DNA from 2 places in the Paenibacillus sp. sgz302164 genome. Region 2 is predicted to be linked to the other one. Evidence: a T-box and tRNA genes for the amino acid it is inferred to sense, from the RefSeq annotation. Region 2 holds a T-box; the other holds one or more tRNA genes.

Region 1 (9,947 bases), on a different contig from region 2:
TTGAGAGCGGGGTTATTGCACTCGTATTGAAAACGAGCGCCTCCAAGGGTTCAAAAGACCAAAGGTGAAGCCGGCTAACTCGCAATCAGCAAAATCGTCGATCACAGGTCAAATCCTGCTCGACCCTCCAAATACTTGGCGCATTAGGCAAGCGGTCTAAGCCACAGGACTTTCAATCCTGCATTCGCTCGGTTCGAATCCGGCAGGCGTCACCAAAATGCGGAATTAGTTTAACGGAAGAACGGGTGCCTCCCAAGCATTCGGTATGGGTTCGATTCCCGTATTCCGCTCCAATGGTTGGATAGCTCAGTTGGTAGAGCGATGGTTTGAAGAGCCATGCGTCGTCGGTTCGATTCCGGCTCCAACCGCCATGGAGGTCATGGCGAAATGGCCAACGCGACGGGTTGTGACCCCGTTATCACCGGTTCGATTCCGGTTGATCTCCCTATATTGCCTCTTAGCCAAGTTGGTAAGGCAGCGGCCTTTGAAGCCGCGATCCCAGGTTCAAGCCCTGGAGGGGCAGCCATGCGGCTGTGATGGAATGGCAGACATACGAGCCTCAGATGCTCGTGCAGCGAAAGCTCACCTGTGGGTTCAAGTCCCATTGCCGCACCAAAAAGTACATAAATGAACGGTTCGCAGAGTGTGAGTCGACCATGAGTTGGGTTCAGAGTTGTGGTTGAACGAAACACAAGCTGTAAAAAATCTGCCGGAGATTAACCCGCTCCAAGCAAGGATTTACCGTGTCCACAAGCTGGCGTAGCTCAATTGGCAGAGCAACTGACTTTTAATCAGTAGGTCAAAGGTTCAAATCCTTTCGCCGGCACCAATAGGGGAGAGTAGCGAAGAGGCTAAACGCAGCTGACTGTAAATCAACTCCCTTCGGGGTTCGGCGGTTCGAATCCGTCCTTTCCCACCATATCGGGATGTAGTTCAGCTTGGTAGAACGCTAGTTTCGGGTACTAGAGGTCATCGGTTCAAGTCCGGTCATCCCGACCATATGACGTAGTGGTGAAGCGGCATAACACACCTGTCTTTCGAACAGGGATACACGGGTTCGAATCCCGTCTACGTCTCCAATTCGGTTCCATAGTTCAGTTGGTTAGAACGCTGCGTTGTCAGCGCAGAGGTCAGGGGTTCAAGTCCCATTGGGCCGTCAATATGCTGTCGTAGCTCAGAACGGTTAGAGCATCCGGCTGATAACCGGAAGGTCGGTGGTTCAAGTCCACTCGACAGCACCATATTTAGGGTTATAGCCGATTTGGTAAGGCAGCGCACTGTTAATGCGTGCAATGCAGGTTCGAATCCTGCTATCCCTGCCATGGGATCGTAGCTCAGTTGGGAGCGCAGCTGCTTTTCAGGCAGCAGGTCGGAGGTTCGAGTCCTTTCGATTCCATCATTTATGTAGGGGTCCATGTTCCTCGGCGGCGAGTCTGCCTCCAAAGTAGACTGTGGTGGGTTCGATGCCCACGCCCCCTGCCAATCTTCGGGGTATAGAATAGCGGACTAATTCACGGGACTTTGACTCCCGCATCTCCGGTTCGAATCCGGATGCCCCTGCCACCGGGACGCTCAAGAAGTACATTCGACGATTTTGTTCGAATGGTTCGGTTCACTGCCGAACGTTCCGACAATTTGTTTTTCTGTCCATTGAAGCATGAACGACGGTTCAGATCGACAGGTTCTATTTGAGAGCTGACATCGTTAAAATGGACGGTCGCGTGGGCTTGTAGTTTAACTGGTAAAACACCCGACTCTTAATAGGTGAGAGTGCAGGTTCGAGTCCTGCCAGACCCGCATTTCTTCTGAGCGCCTCTGACGGAACGGCAGACGTAGCGAGCTTAAAATTCGTGGTCGAAAGACACTGAGGGTTCAAATCCCTCGAGGCGCACCAATATCGGGAAGTAGCTCAGCTTGGTCAGAGCACCTGCCCTGGGAGCAGGGGGCCGCATGTTCGAATCATGTCTTCCCGACCATATGGGATTGTGACGGAATGGTAGACGTAGTAGCTTAAGGAGCTGCGGATTGAAAGATCGTGGGAGTTCAAGTCTCCCCAATCCCATCATCATGAGGGCCTTTAGCTTAATGGCGAAGCAGTCGGCTCATAACCGGCCAAACGATGGTTCGATTCCATCAGGGCCCGCTAATCCAAGTACGAAAGGAAGAAGCCAACCTTGCATTACAGGTGAATCCCATGAAGACAAAAATACGACAATTCCCATTGATTCATGAAACGACGTTCCACAATACGACTGAAAAGGACCTTGAGTTTAGTGACGTTCTGGACCGAATTTCTCGTTTCATCGAGAGCGATCCGAGGGCTGTTTATCATCTCGTGGTTACGACGGATGCTCAGACCCATTCTGGCCACACGAAATTCGTAACATACATCGTAATATATCGTGTCGGCCGCGGCGCATGGCTGTGCAGCCGGCAAGTGATTCTCCCGAGGGAAATCCATTCTGTTCAAGAAAAATTGTCATTGGAAACAACCTTCTCAAGCGAGATTGCTGCCCATATCGGTTATGCTGAACGGAATCGCCTCGAAGACATCATTTTGCCGTATATCGACCAAGGGGCAGATATTCGTTTTATGGTCGATATCGATGGTGGTACGGGGGCGAAGAATAAGACGGCAGCCTACATTTCTGAAATGGTTGGTCGAATTGAAGCAATGGGTTTGATCGCACGGGTAAAGCCCGAATCGGTAATGGTGAGTGTTGCTGACCGCGAAACGAAAAGGCCATATCGGTTACGAGCTGCTTCTACTTAATTATAACGGCTTCCGGGTGAAAGGGGATTCCTCCAATTAGAGTCATGGACTTATACGTGTGAGCATGTACGAAGCACGGCCATGGTGACCAAATTCTCCTTCACCTTACGACCTTACATCAAGTGCTAAAATAGATCATTGCAGAGATGAAGGAAAAGAAGCCCATGTTACGGAAAAAGAAACCCCACCCAGTGTTGCTGTCCAAATGCCTTTCTTACGACCAAGATGAGCGCGACATAAATGTAAATCACAAGTATCAGATGATGATAGATTGCTGCAGGCATATCGGCAACTCCTTACATGTTGGTTTCGATATGCTTATTTACAAGTCATATGATTTTTGGTTTCGGTTGCTAGCTGATCAGGTCGTAGTTTTTTGCTACCTGCAGTGCGGTCACTAAAGCTTTGTTTTCCGCCCAAAGCTTTTGGTTCGATTTCTCCATTTCGGCATACTTTTGCGCTTCACTACCGACCAGCTCTTCCCATTCCTTGTTTTCATTCCGAAGACGAACAATTTCCTCTTGTGCTTCCTGCAGCTGCTGCACTAGCGAAGCATCTCTCTCTTCCGGAGCAAGGGCTTGAAGGCTGTTTCGCTCCTCAAGTTGCTTCTCTAAACTCGCATTTTTTTGTTGTAGACCTTCAATAAGAATGTTTTTTCCTTTGAGAAGTTCTTTGTTTTTTTGATACGTATGGTTCATATATTCATATTCGGCTTCAATTGCTCGTAAAGCGGCAGACAAATTACGAAATGAGGGTTGGCCATCGTCTTTAGATGGCGCGGAGTAAGTAGGCAGTGTAGAGAAATATTGCTTTATGGCCGGATCCTGATAGTCAATTTTTACAACGCCATTTTCGATATTACCGTATCGAATCGAGCAAGCTTTTTCGGTGCGGCCAAACAAAATCGAGGCTTGGGGAAAAATGTACTTATCCATGATATTCTTTGCTCTTCGCGAGTCCACAAACAACTTCAAGAGCAACATATCCAGATTCGACCACATTTTATTCTCATTCAAGAGCAATTCATTTTCATTCGAAACCGGATTTCCCTTCATTATATTCAGCTCCCATGGCTCATTTTATTATCATTCTTGCCGACAGGAACAAATATAAACGTTGCCCAGGGAAAAAGTTCTCAATTCATTCCTCAATTCATGACGAGGAATAAATTGATATCTATAAGTAATAATTCACTCCTTGGTTTCTGCCGGAAGCCTTGTTCATTCTGGGATAGGAAATCTACCGCGTTCATGTTACGGTCGCATGCAGAGATATCGATTATGTGGCCGTCCCTACCAACAAGCATGATACAGCAATTTTCATCCCCCTTTTCGAGAAGCAAGATAAAGATCGACCGGAGGAGTGGAAAGAAACATGGTGGAAAATGATTCTGTTTTCCACTGAAGAGCACGGAAGAATCTATAACAGCAATGTGGAGCATTATGCATTTAGCGGTGAGTATATCGTATTCAGCGAATGGGGGCGATACCGTAATGACAGGTTTACAATTCCTTTAGTGGACCCCAAACTATGGAATCAAATCCTCCCCTTTATCCTGGAAAGTGACTCCATGGATCAATACCATATGGGTGCGATATTAAAGCAATTGGGGGTGGAATGGGATTGGTACAATGGAGAGGATTTATACTATATGGACGGATTCTTAGATGCCTGGTTTTACGTCAAGGGGAAATCAGTCCCGCCGCTGGTTCCCGTTTTGAGCCTATAACCTCAATGGAAGCCAATTCGATGTTCCCCTCTTTTTTCAAATCAAGCTCTATGATATAATAATTGCATTACGATTCACAAAATTTTCCCTCCGTCCATTGCAAAATGATTCGTGTAGGGAAGGGTCAAGGCTACTAGCTAGCTAATAAACATAGGTTCGCACAATAGGAGACTATAAGGCATACGGGATACGTATGTCTTTTTTGCGTCTCCTTTTTGTCGTTCCGGAAAACATGGAGGTAATTAAAATGATGAAAAATCTCGCTGATCTCGTGACGTATGTGGTGGAGAAAACAAACGAGCGTCCCTTAAAAAACCTTGAATTTCGCACGTTCGTTTGCAACAACGGAACAGTTGTAGTTTGGGAGGACGGATCAGATACGCTTCAAATTCGTATCGTTAAAGGTGCTCCTGAACGAATTGACTTCACGTTTCCGAATGATCCTTCAGATAACAATCTTGTTAACTGAAGGAATTCGAGTACGTCAATGGTGAACAAGAGGACCGCTTACTTATCCACTTGAACCAAATGAGTAAACTGATGAGCGCATGCTTAGGGTGATAAGAGGGCTTGGCATATTTCATGTGCCGAGTCCTTTTTATTTCAATCGAGATATGGGGGGAGCATGCTTATGCAAATGGCAACGGCTTGTTGTCTGGCAGAACATGCTCAAAGAAGCGGGACTGAGTTCCCTTTGACTAGCGCGTCCCTCATTCGGGTGAGGACCCCGGTTTATACAGCATGCGGAGACGAACATCCAGAAATGGAACAGCTCCGCGATTGCTGCGGCAAACCCGCTCCACTCGACCCAACTACCCTTGGCGAGATTGGTGCGTCACCTGCAGGGAGGAGTTCAATAGCGATTTAAAGAGAAGTTCGATAGCTCACTGTCAAGAATTGGGTAATAAACAAGAATCAGGAGGATGGATAAAGATGGGTAAAGAGACGAGAGCAGGTTACGGGTACGGCATGCATCAACATGAAGCGGAGCGATACTTCATTGATTGGCTGAACAGGACTTACGGAGAGGACTCCTATCGGGGTGGCGGAAACGACATCACGGAGTGGTTGTCCAAGGATTGCGTCGAAATGCCGGTACCCGCTCAGGCTGCGAACAAGGCGAAAGCCACGAAACATTCGCGGGGGAGCGGTAAGCTGGTAAACGGGTTTCGGGTTACGAACGAAACGCCGGCGCTGCTGCGCCTTCAAATTTCTGCACAGTATGGTAGCCCTGTTGTCGTACCTGATGTTGTCGAGGAATACGCCCTAAAGCTTACTGACGCCAGGAAGATCGCCGACCGCATCGCTTTGAAGCATAATGCCGACGTGCATATCATCCCTTGTAGGCTCTGGCAGGATGAGCGAACCAAGCGCTTGTCCATAGCCGCCTGCTGCCTTGAGGTTACTCCTACGGGCGGAAAAGCGGCGAAACCGGGGAAGTGGCGTTTCGAGGTCGAGGTAAAGATTTAGCACCAATTGGGACCATAAATAAAAACGGGAGCGTGCAGGTATGAAACTCGCGGTCATTAGTTGCACCAAATTAAAGCAATCCTACCCATGCAGCGCGCAGCAATTGTACCAGCCCTCTTCTTTATTCCGCAAGTGCTGGCAGTACGTACAAACCCAGCGGTTCGATAAAGTCTATATTCTGTCCGCAAAGCACGGATTGACGGATCCGGATACGGTCATTGAGCCCTACGACCAAACTCTGGTTGGAGCGGGGAAGCAGGAGCTTATCCGCTGGTCCGAAAATGTTGCAAAGGATATAGTCGCGCTTCCTCCGGCTTCAGTAACTTTCTTCGCCGGAGGAAATTATCGAAAGTACCTCATTCCTCTGCTAGAGCGGCACGGCATTTCCTGCCATGTTCCTCTGGCCGGCTTGGGAATAGGGGAGCAGCTTGGTTTTTTTACCAAAGCACTCAACGGATAAGAAATGGCATGTCGATAGCTTAGCACGAAGTTGGCGGCAATAAATATGAATGAAATGGGAGTGATTTTGTGCGAAGGATTTCTCTCATTACAGAGTCTTCAGCACGGCCGAGTGAAGCGCTGCCGGCGTACCTGTTCTATCAGGGTAAACAAAGCCGGTGGATTAATAGCGTCATTGGGTATATGGTGGCCAGGGAATTTCCGCACGGCGATATCTACTTTCTGAGCCATTACGGTCATCGCATCATTGGCTTTGAAGAAATCGTCGAGCCGTATCCGAAACAGGAGAATCATCCTCGGAAAAGCGAAGCGGCGGAATTTGCCAATAAGGTCCTGGAATTCATATTCGCGATGGATGAGCTTCCCTTTGTCGAGATTCATACCGGCCGCACCTTAGCCGATCCGCTTAAGAAGCTGTTTGATGAACACCGCATTCCCTTCAGGATATTCGGCGATAGCGTCCCCCTCGGGGCGAAGCCTTCCTATTACCTGGATTTGATTGAGGAAGAGCGTAATAAGCGAAAGCTCAAGGATATCCAGCGTGAGAAGTGGCATATCACGTCGCTTGTTCGTTCGCAGAGCCCGCAGGAGGCCAGTGAGATTGTCACGAAGTACGGCAACCGCGCGCATGTCTTTGGGATCGAGCAAAACGTCCAAGAACTGAAGGGGCTGCTCGGGAATTATCAGCGGAAACGGAAGGAAGAGAGACAAGCGCTGCAGGAGCTGGAGAACGCGATGAAGCAGGAGGACCGTTCGGGTGAATTGGAAGGCTTTCTGCAACAGCAGAAATCCCTCGCCGATCTCCACTCCGATCGGAACTTCGAGCAGGTCAAAAATAAATTTGGAAAGAGCATTGCAAAATTGATTTTGTACCTGATCAAGCGCAACTACGCTCAGTTGATGGAAAACAAGATCGGCGAAGCACTACTGCGGTTGCAGATTGCTCTTATCAAATAATTCGGGGGTAATTGAGATGCAAGAGCCTATCTTTAACGAAAAACAAATGCTTCGTCTTGTGGAAAAAGATGCGTATCTGACATTCATGTATAACGATCTCCAGAAGAAGGGCCACGCTCCAGGTTATGCGCTTGAGGTCGTTTTCAACTCGAACGTACTGGAAGACTCCGTGTACACGGACGAATACAACAAGTGCCTATCAGCTTTTGAATATGGGCAGCGGGCGTTTGCAAACGGTATGAAATGCGTTCCGGCAAGCGACCATGAATTCCTGAATACCCATATCAAAGGTTTAAAGGTCGGCGAAGGTCTATCACTTATTCAGCAATGGATTGAAGGTTGGATGAAGGCAAACTTAACTATACCTGTCGATTCATCTGTAGAATAATTTTCGCTAAACGAGTTATCTTCCACAGGATGCAAGTAAAGTTGCGGCGCTGGCTCAAGATCCGGCTGCCCTTCGTACTGTTGTCGAGCATGGCTGCTAATGGATCATACTTAATGTAAATGCGCTGGTCATTCCGGAGCTACCAACATACGAGTGGTAAAATTCGTTAGGAGGCAGTTATGGAAATAAAAATCAAATGTCTGCCAGATAAACCAACTCTCTAATAACAGGTGTGAGGAAGGAGCGGGTACCGCCTTGCGTTATCCGTTTTGAGGTTCATTGTAGCCCCCTTCAGCGAGCTCCCTTCCGGGATAAGTAGCACTTGCGCGGTTCTTCGAGAAAGCGCAAGAGGACAAATAGAGTCCTGCCGATTTCCGAATCGATTTCACATGAATTCGGAAACAGGAGAGATGGAATATGGCTCGTATGAGTGAAGCTGCAATAGATAATGGGGTAGGAAGCATTCGCTGGTTCGGAGCAAAGGCTGCGCTTTCAAGTCGTATCATCCCGTACATTCGCAAAATGCACTGCTGGGTGGATGTATTCGGAGGTGGCGCCAGCATGACCGTTGCCCGAGATCCGTGGCGCGTTGAAGTGTTCAATGATGCGGACCATGACCTTGTGAACTTCTATCTCGTCTTACGTAGCGATAAAGAAAAGTTGATCGATGCCCTTATGTCACTTCCGACCAGTCGGTATCTTTATGAGAAATGGCTTCATGAAGAACTTCCGAGCGATCCGTTTGAGCGCGCAGTGCGGTGGTATTACCGGCTTCGCCAGTGCATCATACCCATGAGCAACGAAAATAGTGGGTGGAGGGCGAGCAAGGTAAAGAGCACGGCTGTCGATTATCAGAATGCGGTTGCTCGACTGGATGCTTTCGAGCGGCGATTCCGATCGGTAAATATCGAATGCCTGGATTTTCGAGAGGTCATCATGCGTTACGACGGCCCCGATGTATACTTCTTCTGTGACGCTCCTTATGTTGGTCGTGAAAACTGCTATAAAGGCGGCTTCCGATATGAAGATCACACCGAGCTTGCCTATATGCTACGCCACATTCAAGGCAAATGCATGGTAACGTACTTTGGCGATCCTCTGATTTTGGAGCTATACAAAGATTGGCATTATGTGACGTTCGATACGAAGGTCGGTACCGTGGCTAAAGCGGAACTTGGTCAAACCCGTAGAGTAGAAACGGAATATGTCTTCATGAACTATGTTCCGGAAAAATCGGGTCAGATCTCTTTTTTTTAACGAAAATAAAAAAAAGTGGTAATAAAAACTCAATAAGGGAGCTGTTGATATGGCGAATTGTCATTACTGCAAGCAAGAATTGGAGAACGGGACTTGCTGCACGAATGAAAGTTGTGACATTCACAGAATGAAAAATCTGTACTTCAAACCGTGGGACCTGTCGAAAGAGCAGATCGAAGAAAGACTTGTGGGTATCGACGTCCAATGGAAATGGACCGGCACGCAGTTTTCCTTCTCCGTCACTCCAGAGACTTTTCATGAAGTTCGGTCAAAGATCGAGGGGATCAATCGGGAGAACGGTTCGATTTTGTGGGATAGCAATATCGACTACGTGCTCTCGAGCCCCAAGGAAATCGAACAGCAGATTCGTGATACGTGGGCAGCGCCTGGGGAGCCGATTATCATTCGGTTTTATCCGACTGACGACCCGGATGAGGTACCGGAGGGTGATTCACTTGGCAACGATCGTTGAGCATGTGGAAGGCTACACGGACGTCCAAATCCATGAGGGCATCTTATGCGGCAACTGCGGGACGGGGAATACAATTCAAACCGAGGCCCGCTCCTGCCGCTGCGGAAAAAGGATGGAGCCGCATACGTTCGATTTTAGCAAGTGGGTCCCGGGGTATGTGGTCATCCGCTGTGACTGCGGCGCCAAACTCGACTGCACAGGATTTACGATTACCTGCAGGTGTGGCCGCGACTACAATTTTGCCGGTACAGAGCTTGCTCCACGTGAGTTTTGGGGTGAGGAAACCGGCGAAACTTGGCGGGATTGCAACTGACCCGGTTATAAATAAGACGCACGGGGGAGATTCGCTTTTGGCTGTCTCCCTTTTGCTTTTGGAGGATGGCGTAGGCTATGCAGATTACCTTTGAGCTCGAACAAGTGGAGGAATCCCCTCCTGCAGCCC
Region 2 (9,947 bases):
GAGCACGGCGTGCGGATCAGAGGCTATGAAGGAGTCGATACCGCAAGATGGGTGCTGCTGGATCTGGGTGATGTTGTTCTTCACGTATTCCACCGCGATGACCGCGAATATTACAACATCGAGAGATTATGGTCCGACGCCAAGGTTGTGGAACGCGTATGAGCATGAATGCGGGAACGCTAGTCAGCCTTGAGGTCGCGAGAGAAATTCCGCCCAACGGATATTTTTTGACCGACGGCAATCAGGATGTGCTGCTCCCTTACGGAGAGACGGCAGGCCCGGTGAAGCCCGGGGAACGCGTAGAAGTGTTTTTGTTCCACGATACGCAGGACCGCCTGATGGCGACGATGAAACGCCCGCTTCTGCTGCTGGGCGAGGTCGCTCTGCTGGAAGTCGTCGATATCCATCCCCGTTTCGGCTATTTTCTCGAAATGGGGCTTGGGCGGAACTTGCTTCTGCCCTACAAACATGTGCCTGAGCTGGAGACGCTCCGCCCTTTGGTCGGGGACAAGGTGTACGCCACTTTAGCCCACGACCGTCAGGGGCGTCTGATCGCCAAGCTCGCCGCCGAGGAAGACTTGGCGCCGCTGTGCGTGCGCGCTCCTTCCGCCTGGAAGAACCGCTATGTCGACGCCAGAGTGTATAAGCCGCTGCAGATGGGGACGTTCGTCGTCTGCGATGCGGGAGTGCTGGGCTTCGGCATCATCGGCATGATCGCCACGCCGGAGCGGACGCGTCTGCTGCGCGTAGGCGAGCAGGTCAATGTGCGGGTCGTATTCGTCCGCGAGGAGGACGGCCGCGTCAATTTGTCGATGCGTCTGCCGAAGGAAAAAGGGCGCGACGAAGACGCGGAGCGCATCCTCGCCTTTTTGCGCGAGCGGCCGGGCGGCGCGATGCCGTATTCCGACCAGACGGCGGCGGATACGATAGCCGCCCGCTTCGGCATGAGCAAATCGGCTTTCAAGCGGGCGCTTGGCAAGCTGATGAAGGAAGGGCTCATCTATCAGCAGGAAAACTGGACCCATCTGAAACAAGAGGAGACGTAAGAGCAGGATGAGTTACGAAGGGTTTGCTTATACGTACGATCGTTTGATGGAGGACATGCCGTACGGGGATTGGCTTCGTTTTACGAGAGAGGGTTGGAAGCGGTACGGTCTGCATCCGGTCACGGTCGTTGACCTGGGCTGCGGCACGGGCAACCTGGCGATTCCGCTCGCATTGGAAGGATACCGGGTGACGGGCGTCGATCTGTCGGACGACATGCTTGCCGTTGCTCAGCAGAAGGCTGAGCGGCACGGAGCGCTGGCGAGAAACGGCGCGCTGACCTGGGTGCAGCAGGACCTGCGCGAATGGGAGCTGGCCGAGCAGGCGGATGCCGCCATTTCGTTCTGCGACTGCTTGAACTATTTGCTGGAGGAAGAGGATATCATTCAAGCTTTCCGGCAAACGTACCAAGGGTTGAAGCCGGGCGGGCTGTTCCTGTTTGATGTACACACCCCCGAGCAGCTGATCGCTTATGCCGATACGCAGCCTTTTTTTCTGAACGAGGACGATGTTTCCTACATCTGGACGAGCGAGCTGGACGAAAGCCGGATGCAAATCGAGCATGACCTGACCATTTTTGTTCGGGACGGACAAGTCCCCGGCGTCTTCCGCCGCATCGATGAAGTGCATGCTCAGCGTGCCTATCCGTTGTCCTGGATCAAGGAGCAGCTGCTGGCGGCAGGATTCAGCGACGTTCAGGAAGCAGCCGATTTTGCGTGGGAGCCGCCGCGGCGCGGAACGGAGCGGGCTTTTTTCGCGGCGCGCAAATAGGCGGCAGGCGGACATCGCCGGGGCATCGGCCTAATATCGGCCGGCCTACTTGACAGAGCTGCATTTTTTTGCATATAATCATAGCTAATTGGATTGGTTAAAAGCTTTGACGAGGAATAGTAGCTTCCCGCAGCATCTACCAGAGAGCCGGTATCAGGTGAAAGCCGGCAGATGCTAGCCAAGCGAACTCGCCTCCGAGCTGGAAGGTGAACCATCGCATGAGGTCTTTAGGAGACCGGCGGTGCTAGCCGGATCGTCTCACCCGCGTTAAGGGGCAGAGTGAACATGGGCGAAGCACGCCTGATGTTAACTAGGGTGGTACCACGGGAATCAAACCTCCCGTCCCTAGCGATTGCGCTAGCGACGGGAGGTTTTTTGGCGCTTGCGGGAAGTCCCCGACGCGCACTTTAATCATGCCTGCAAAGCATGCAGGCTGGGAGGATTTGGACATGTCGCAGGAGATCAGAGAAACTAGAGAACAGCAAGGCTACAACCCGCTCGCTATCGAGCCCAAATGGCAGCAGTACTGGGATGAGAAGAAGACGTTCAAAGTGCTTGAAAATTCGGACCGACCGAAATTTTACGCCCTTGACATGTTCCCGTATCCGTCGGGAGCGGGGCTGCACGTCGGGCATCCGGAAGGCTATACGGCGACGGATATCGTCTCCCGCTTCAAGCGGATGAGAGGCTACAACGTCCTGCATCCGATGGGCTGGGACGCGTTCGGCCTGCCGGCCGAGCAGTACGCTTTGGACACGGGGAACGACCCGCGCGAGTTCACGAACAAGAACATCGACACGTTCCGCCGTCAAATCAAATCGCTCGGCTTTTCTTACGATTGGGACCGCGAGATCAGCACGACCGATCCGGAGTATTACAAATGGACACAGTGGATTTTTATCCAGCTGTACAAAAAAGGGCTCGCCTACGTCGACGAAGTTCCGGTCAACTGGTGTCCGGCGCTCGGTACGGTGCTGGCGAACGAAGAAGTGATCGACGGGCTCAGCGAACGCGGCAGCCATCCGGTTATCCGCAAGCCGATGCGCCAGTGGATTTTGAAAATTACCGAGTATGCGGAGCGCCTGCTCGAAGACCTGGAGGAGCTTGACTGGTCGGAAAGCATCAAGGACATGCAGCGCAACTGGATCGGCAAATCCAAGGGCGCCGAAGTGCAGTTCGCGATCGATGGGCATGACAACCGCAGCCTGACCGTTTTTACGACGCGTCCCGATACGCTGTTCGGCGCCACTTACTGCGTACTTGCGCCTGAGCATGAGCTTGTGGCGGCGATTACGACTGCGGAGCAAGAAGCCGCAATCAAAGAATATCAGGACAAGGCGGCGCGCAAAAGCGATCTGGAGCGCACGGACTTGGCCAAGGACAAAACCGGCGTATTCACGGGCGCTTATGCGATCAATCCGGTTAACGGCGCGAAGGTGCCGATCTGGATTGCCGACTACGTGCTCGGCGGCTACGGCACAGGCGCGATTATGGCCGTTCCGGGCCATGACCAACGCGACTGGGAATTCGCGAAGCAATTCGGACTGCCGATCATTGAAGTCGTACAGGGCGGCGATGTGCAGAAGGAAGCGTATGCCGGCGACGGCGCGCACGTCAATTCCGAGCTGCTGAACGGCCTGAACAACGAGCAGGCGATCGGCCGGATGATCGAATGGCTGGAGCAAAACGGCAAAGGCCGCGGCAAAGTTACTTACAGGCTGAGAGACTGGCTGTTCAGCCGTCAAAGATATTGGGGAGAGCCGATCCCGATTCTCCATCTCGAAGACGGCACAATGAAACCGGTGCCGGAGGACCAGCTTCCGCTGCTGCTTCCGGAAGTGGACGAAATCAAACCGTCCGGAACGGGCGAATCGCCGCTGGCGAACGTCGCGGAGTGGGTCAACACGATCGATCCCGAGACAGGCATGAAAGCCCGCCGCGAGACGAATACGATGCCGCAGTGGGCCGGCAGCTGCTGGTACTACCTGCGCTTCATCGATCCGCGAAATGACAAGGAGCTGTGCTCCCACGACAAGCAGCAGCAATGGCTGCCGGTCGACTTGTACATCGGCGGCGCCGAGCACGCGGTTCTTCACCTTCTGTATGCCCGTTTCTGGCATAAAGTGCTGTACGACCTCGGGGTTGTCCATACGAAGGAGCCGTTCCACAAGCTCGTCAACCAAGGCATGATTCTCGGCGAAAATATGGAGAAAATGAGCAAATCCCGCGGCAATGTCGTCAATCCGGACGATATCGTCGGTGAATTCGGCGCGGATACGCTGCGCATGTACGAAATGTTCATGGGGCCGCTCGAAGCGACGAAGCCGTGGAACACGACGGGCGTCGAAGGAATTTACCGCTTCCTGAACCGCGTTTGGAGATTGTTCGTGGACGAGAACGGCAGCGTTCATCCGAAAATCAGCGCCGAGGAAACGCTTGGCAGCGATACGTTCAAGCGCACATGGCACCGCACGATCAAAAAAATAACCGAGGACTACGAAGCCCTGCGGTTCAATACGGCGATCAGCCAGTTGATGATTTTCGTCAACGAGGCTTATAAGACCGAGCGTCTGCCGCTCGAAGCGATGCAAAACTTTGTTCAAATGCTGTCCCCGATCGCACCGCACTTGGCGGAAGAGCTTTGGGAGAAGCTTGGCGGCGGCGAGTCCATCACCTATGTGCCATGGCCTTCCTACGACGAAGCTTGGACAGTTGACAACGAAGTTGAAATCGTTGTTCAGGTCAACGGCAAAATTGTCGACCGCGTGCTGATTTCCAAGGATACGGAAGAAGCGGCTATGCAGCAATTGGCGATGGATCTTGACAAAGTCAAAGAAACGACCGCCGGCAAAACCGTTCGCAAAGTCATCGTCGTTAAAGGAAAACTCGTCAATATCGTTGCAGGTTAACGGAGGAATGATTCCTCATTAGAAGCGGCCCTCGGGAAGGTTACGGCTCAATTGCAAACAGCAGCTCGGCCTTCTCGAGGTCTTCTTTATATTTGGCGTGCGTCGCGCGAATCATCTGAGTGAACATGCCGGACAAATCCGTGGAGTCCATAATACGCAAACCTTCCTCGGTGATGCCCCCAGGTACGGATACGCGTTTTTGCAAGCCTGCAGGGTCAAAGCCTCCCGTCGTCAGCAGCTTTCCGGTGCCCAGCGCCATTTCGCTGGCAAGGAGCGTTGCTTCTTCTTTGGAAATTCCGGTTTCCTCTACGGCGGCATCAATGAAAGCTTGGATGAAATACGATAGAAATGCGGGACCGCAGCTGGATATATCCGAAGAAATCCGCGTATAGTCTTCAGACACCCGTATAGGGGAACTGATGTGCGCCAGCACATTTTCAAGCCATTCCTTATCCTCGGGCTGCATCCGGTTGCCGTGAATGCACAAGGTCACCCCGCTGAGCACGTAATTCGTAATGCTTGGGATAATTTTGCTGATTTTTGCCGGCAGATTGCTTTCCAGATGCCGCAAGAGAACCGGGCTCGTAATAGAAACGACAAAATGGGACGGAAGCACGTCCTCTTTGATTTCATCGATAACCTTTTTGTACTCTCCAGGCTTAATGCACAAAAAAATGACTTCGCTTTGCTGTACGACTTCTTTATTAGAACGGGCGATCTGAAGCCCCGGATACGTCTCCGCCAGCCGATCCGCTTTGCTTGCCGTGCGGTTCGCCGCAATGATTTGTTCCGGATTAAATGCGCCGGAATGAATAAATGCTTCTATCAATATGCTTCCCATACTCCCAGTACCGATGAATCCTGCCTTCATCTAGAAATCCCTCCCGGAAAAAGTTCAGTCACCCTGGTATCCATGTTGCTTGTCACAAAGTTGGATAGAGCTGGGCACATGCCAATTAAGGCGTTATGATGTTTTTTCATGTATATGCTTGCAAACAACCAATGATACCGGAAAGGGGAGAATTCGTGGGTTTATTTGGCAAAAAGGGCGTTATAATCACTCTATCTTCCATTTCTATAGTTTTACTGGCATATACGATATGGCAGTTTGCGATTGGGGGCCGTTCCGCGATTCAAACGAATTTTGTTCCTGTCAACGATCAAATGAAGGAACTGCTTGCCCAAACGGCGCCAAGCCCCGCACCGCGCAGCAGCACGCCGCCATCTTCACCTGCGCCAACGCCTGTTCCATCGTCACCTGCCTTATCTTCCCCGGCTGCCGGCCCGACCTTGGAGCCGAAGCCCGATGCTGCATATCCTTCGCCTTCCGCGGCTCCCGCTGCTGCAAAAAACGGCTTGTTAGACCTGAATTCGGCTACGCTGGAGCAATTGGACGAACTGCCGGGCATCGGAGCCAGCAAAGCGAAAGCGATTCTGGAATACAGGGAGAAAAAGGGGCGGTTTCAAAAAGTCGAGGAACTGGCTGAAGTTAAAGGCATCGGCAAAAAGATGCTTGAAAAATTGAAACCCTACGTCTATGCGGGAAAACTATAGCAATCTTTTCATTTGTCGAATAGTGTGCGAAAATAATAAGGGAAAGATTACCTAAAAGGGGATGACTCAATGTCTAACGAACGCAAATTAAGTATCGAAACGCTTGCCGTGCATGCAGGACAAGAACTGGACCCGACAACGATGTCGCGCGCAGTCCCGCTGTACCAAACTACATCCTATGGTTTCCGCGATACGGAGCATGCCGCGAATTTGTTTGCGCTTAAAGAATTTGGCAACATTTATACGCGTTTGATGAATCCGACCACCGATGTATTCGAAAAGCGGGTCGCTGCGCTGGAAGGCGCGCCTGCGGCGCTTGCGACTGCCTCGGGTCAGGCAGCTATTACATACTCCATCCTGAATATTGCCGGTGCCGGAGATGAAATCGTTTCCGCATCGAGCTTGTACGGAGGCACTTATAATTTATTTTCCACGACATTGTCGAAACTGGGCATCAAGGTCAATTTTGTAGATCCCGGCAATCCCGAAAATTTCCGGGCGGCGATTACAGACCGGACAAAGGCTCTTTACGCGGAAACGATCGGTAATCCGAAAGGCGACGTACTGGATATCGAAGCGGTAGCCGCAATCGCGCATGAGCACGGAATTCCTCTGATTGTGGACAATACGTTCCCAAGCCCTTATTTGCTTCGCCCGATCGAGCACGGTGCAGACATCGTCGTTCACTCGGCTACGAAGTTTATCGGCGGCCACGGCACATCGATCGGCGGCGTTATCGTGGACGGAGGCAAATTCGACTGGCAGGCAAGCGGCAAATTCCCCGGATTGACGGAACCCGACCCAAGTTATCATGGTGTCGTCTATACGGCGGCAGTCGGCCCTATCGCTTATATTATCAAGGCACGCGTGCAATTGCTGCGGGATATGGGAGCCGCGATTTCGCCGTTTAACTCGTTCATGCTGCTGCAAGGTCTTGAAACGCTGCATCTGCGCATGGAGCGCCACAGCTCCAATGCTTTGAAGGTCGCGGAGTTTTTGGAGAATAACGATGCTGTCGAGTGGGTTAACTATGCCGGCCTCAAGAGCCATCCATCTTACGAACTGGCGCAAAAATATTTGCCTAAAGGCCAGGGAGCGATTCTCACGTTCGGCATTAAGGGCGGCCTGGAAGCCGGGCGGAAGGTCATTAATGCCGTGAAGCTGTTTTCGCATTTGGCGAATGTCGGCGATTCCAAGTCGCTGATCATTCATCCGGCCAGCACGACGCATCAGCAGCTCGGTGAGGAAGAGCAAGTTTCGGCCGGCGTTTCGCCGGGCATGATCCGGCTTTCCATCGGTACGGAAGCCATCGACGATATACTCTACGATTTGGATCAAGCGATCAAAGCGAGCCAAGCGTAAAAAGGAGACGAGACAAGGCCAATGAGCACCCGCAAGGATTGGGACACTTATTTTATGGATATCGCGTATATGGCATCGACCCGTTCCCAATGCAGCCGCAGGCATGTAGGCGCTGTGCTGGTTCAGGGCAAAAAGCTGCTCGGAACAGCCTATAACGGGGCTCCGATGGGGGTACCCGATTGCAGCGAAGCCGGCTGCATGCTCGTTGAGGAAATCGAACTGAAAGTGGTCGGCGAGAAGGAGGAAATGGTCCGCAAGCAGCGCTGCATCCGCACGATTCATGCCGAGCAGAACTTGCTCCTCTTTACCGACAGGGAAGACCGTGAGGGCTCGACCGTATACGTAACCGATCAGCCGTGCTGGACTTGCGCGAACATGCTCGCCAACAGCGGAGTGACGGAAATCGTGTTTCATCGCGGTTACCCGAAAGACAGCGAGAAAGTAAGCGGCCTGATGCAAGCCAGAGGCATCGCTTTTCGGGGAATGGAAAGCTACGAGCCTCCGCAGGGTACTCTGTCCGAAGTTGTGAATTAAAGATTTGAAATGGCAAAAAAGAGAAAGCATCTCTTTTCGCAGCCGACGTTACGTCGCGCGGAAGGAGGTGCTTTTTTTTGTTGGAACCGTTCCGGTCTGCGCCTCCTATGCGCACTCTCCCTTTGGCTCAGGAAGGAGCCCGGGGAGCTGCCGATTGCGAATGGCCCCCGTTATGCAATGCTATACCGCGCTTGGGAGAACTTCGCTCAGGCGATTGAAGGTGCTATAGGAATGAGTGCAGCATTACGGTCTGAACCGCCTGTCTTTACGTCCCAATGTGGGCGGCAATACGGAACCGTCTGCTTTCCCAGTCAGACGTGGTGATGTCCATTGGAGTGGGGTAAAGGCGAATCAACCGAGCCATACTTGCCCAGCACTTCTTATGGACGCTATCCCTTTTACTCAGAAGAGGCTCGAGGCTCGGTAGGTATGATTAAGTGCGACGGCTATGTTGCGTTGGGAGCTCGCGTGCGGGCAGCAAAGTGCTGTTCCGCTGAAACGAGGTAAAAGCTGATACCCGTGGATTCGACCACCTGTCGTGCACGCCTAGCGTGGGGCATTGAGGTACTGCAAGAGTACTATTCTGCTAGAAAGAGGCGAAAGCGAATCCATGTGGATTCGACAACCCGCTGTGCAGCACCCAGCGTGGGGCATTGCGGTACTCATGGCGGGGAGGGGCGGGTTAGGTAATGCCGATAGCTGCCCAATCCACAACCATGAGCGAAGGGGATAGCGATCATAAGACGAAGCGCGTTGATACTTTGTAGTCGGCCGCCGTCACGATTGCGCCAGGCGGCCACGATCAGGCCGCGATCGGGTCGCGTTACGCGGCAGATCAAGCTAACTGAACGTTTCATTGGCGGAAAGTCCTGTTCTACGGAATATGAAGCCAACGGATTTACGAAACGATCGATTATTCGGCTGAAGCTGCGTACATTTGTCGATGAAGCGTCATGTACCCCCTGAGCCGCAGGGATAGCGGCCATAAATCATTTGAAAAATAGGAGTGATGTCCGCATGAATCGCCCGGTTGTTCTAGGATGCTGTCTGTGGATAACCGGCTATGTGCTCGCGATGTACGCGAAGCTGCCTTGGTTATCCTTGACCGCCTGCCTGCTGCTGTTGTGTGCGGCAGCAGGGGTGTTTGCGCTCCGGCTGCCTGGACGGCTGCCGGTGTGTGCGTTTTTGCTGGTCGGAGCAGCCATGGGCTACTTCCATTGGACCGACCAGCGCAATGTGTCCGCCCTGCTTCAGCAAGGGCTGAAGCAGGAGCAAATCGACGGCAGCGAGGTCACGCTGCGCGGCCGCATCGCCAGCCCTGTCTCCGTCGACGGCGACAGGGCCAGCTTTACCGTGGAAGCGGAGGATATCCGCTTCCAGGGCACGGACGCTTTCCCGCTGGGCGGGGAAAGCGTGCAGGTTTCGCTGCGCCTGCTCCGGCAGGAGCAGCAGGCGCAGGCGGCGAGCTGGCGGCGCGGCGACGCCTTGGCGCTGCACGGGACGCTGCGCAGCCCGTCCGTGGAACGCAACTTCGGCGGCTTCGACTACCGCCGGTATTTGCGCCTTCACCGCATCCATTGGCTGCTTACAGCCAAAGGAGCGGATCAGGCGCAGGTCGAGCCTGCCAAGCTGCGCTTTAGCGTCGTCCAGTTGCTGCGCCTCAACGACGATTTGCGCGACGCCCTGGGCAGGCGTATGGATCTTATTTTCCCTGCGGCTGAGGCAGGGTTTATGAAAAGCATGCTGATCGGCATGCTGGACGATCTTGATCCT

The links. A T-box is a leader RNA that pairs with one kind of tRNA and senses whether it is charged. The one in region 2 lies ahead of leuS (leucine--tRNA ligase), so its partner is inferred to be a tRNA-Leu.
Region 1: it has a tRNA-Leu gene. The T-box ahead of leuS (leucine--tRNA ligase) is inferred to sense a tRNA for this amino acid. The anticodon was not compared.

What each region holds. Positions count from the first base shown of each region.
Region 1 covers NZ_JBVYOL010000015.1:202,196-212,142, reverse strand. Annotated here, with positions in the region: tRNA gene AC0LWT_RS24380 (tRNA-Glu) at 138-215, shown strand; tRNA gene AC0LWT_RS24375 (tRNA-Gly) at 220-293, shown strand; tRNA gene AC0LWT_RS24370 (tRNA-Phe) at 296-371, shown strand; tRNA gene AC0LWT_RS24365 (tRNA-His) at 374-445, shown strand; tRNA gene AC0LWT_RS24360 (tRNA-Gln) at 452-526, shown strand; tRNA gene AC0LWT_RS24355 (tRNA-Leu) at 528-615, shown strand; tRNA gene AC0LWT_RS24350 (tRNA-Lys) at 754-829, shown strand; tRNA gene AC0LWT_RS24345 (tRNA-Tyr) at 834-919, shown strand; tRNA gene AC0LWT_RS24340 (tRNA-Pro) at 923-999, shown strand; tRNA gene AC0LWT_RS24335 (tRNA-Glu) at 1,003-1,079, shown strand; tRNA gene AC0LWT_RS24330 (tRNA-Asp) at 1,083-1,157, shown strand; tRNA gene AC0LWT_RS24325 (tRNA-Ile) at 1,164-1,241, shown strand; tRNA gene AC0LWT_RS24320 (tRNA-Asn) at 1,247-1,322, shown strand; tRNA gene AC0LWT_RS24315 (tRNA-Glu) at 1,324-1,396, shown strand; tRNA gene AC0LWT_RS24310 (tRNA-Gln) at 1,488-1,563, shown strand; tRNA gene AC0LWT_RS24305 (tRNA-Leu) at 1,810-1,894, shown strand; tRNA gene AC0LWT_RS24300 (tRNA-Pro) at 1,899-1,976, shown strand; tRNA gene AC0LWT_RS24295 (tRNA-Leu) at 1,980-2,062, shown strand; tRNA gene AC0LWT_RS24290 (tRNA-Ile) at 2,072-2,143, shown strand; gene AC0LWT_RS24285 (ribonuclease H-like YkuK family protein) at 2,195-2,773, shown strand; gene AC0LWT_RS24280 (hypothetical protein) at 3,127-3,828, opposite strand; gene AC0LWT_RS24275 (hypothetical protein) at 4,056-4,502, shown strand; gene AC0LWT_RS24270 (hypothetical protein) at 4,750-4,971, shown strand; gene AC0LWT_RS24265 (hypothetical protein) at 5,436-5,972, shown strand; gene AC0LWT_RS24260 (DUF6884 domain-containing protein) at 6,013-6,432, shown strand; gene AC0LWT_RS24255 (hypothetical protein) at 6,531-6,812, opposite strand; gene AC0LWT_RS24250 (hypothetical protein) at 6,783-7,388, shown strand; gene AC0LWT_RS24245 (hypothetical protein) at 7,405-7,776, shown strand; gene AC0LWT_RS24240 (DNA adenine methylase) at 8,194-9,033, shown strand; gene AC0LWT_RS24235 (hypothetical protein) at 9,083-9,505, shown strand; gene AC0LWT_RS24230 (hypothetical protein) at 9,489-9,818, shown strand; gene AC0LWT_RS24225 (hypothetical protein) at 9,896-9,947, shown strand, end outside.
Region 2 covers NZ_JBVYOL010000013.1:178,078-188,024, forward strand. Annotated here, with positions in the region: gene rsfS (ribosome silencing factor) at 1-162, shown strand, start outside; gene AC0LWT_RS21940 (CvfB family protein) at 159-1,046, shown strand; gene AC0LWT_RS21945 (class I SAM-dependent DNA methyltransferase) at 1,054-1,815, shown strand; T-box leader at 1,913-2,165, shown strand; gene leuS (leucine--tRNA ligase) at 2,265-4,724, shown strand; gene comER (late competence protein ComER) at 4,765-5,595, opposite strand; gene AC0LWT_RS21960 (ComEA family DNA-binding protein) at 5,751-6,278, shown strand; gene AC0LWT_RS21965 (homocysteine synthase) at 6,348-7,640, shown strand; gene AC0LWT_RS21970 (deoxycytidylate deaminase) at 7,662-8,174, shown strand; gene AC0LWT_RS21975 (ComEC/Rec2 family competence protein) at 9,192-9,947, shown strand, end outside.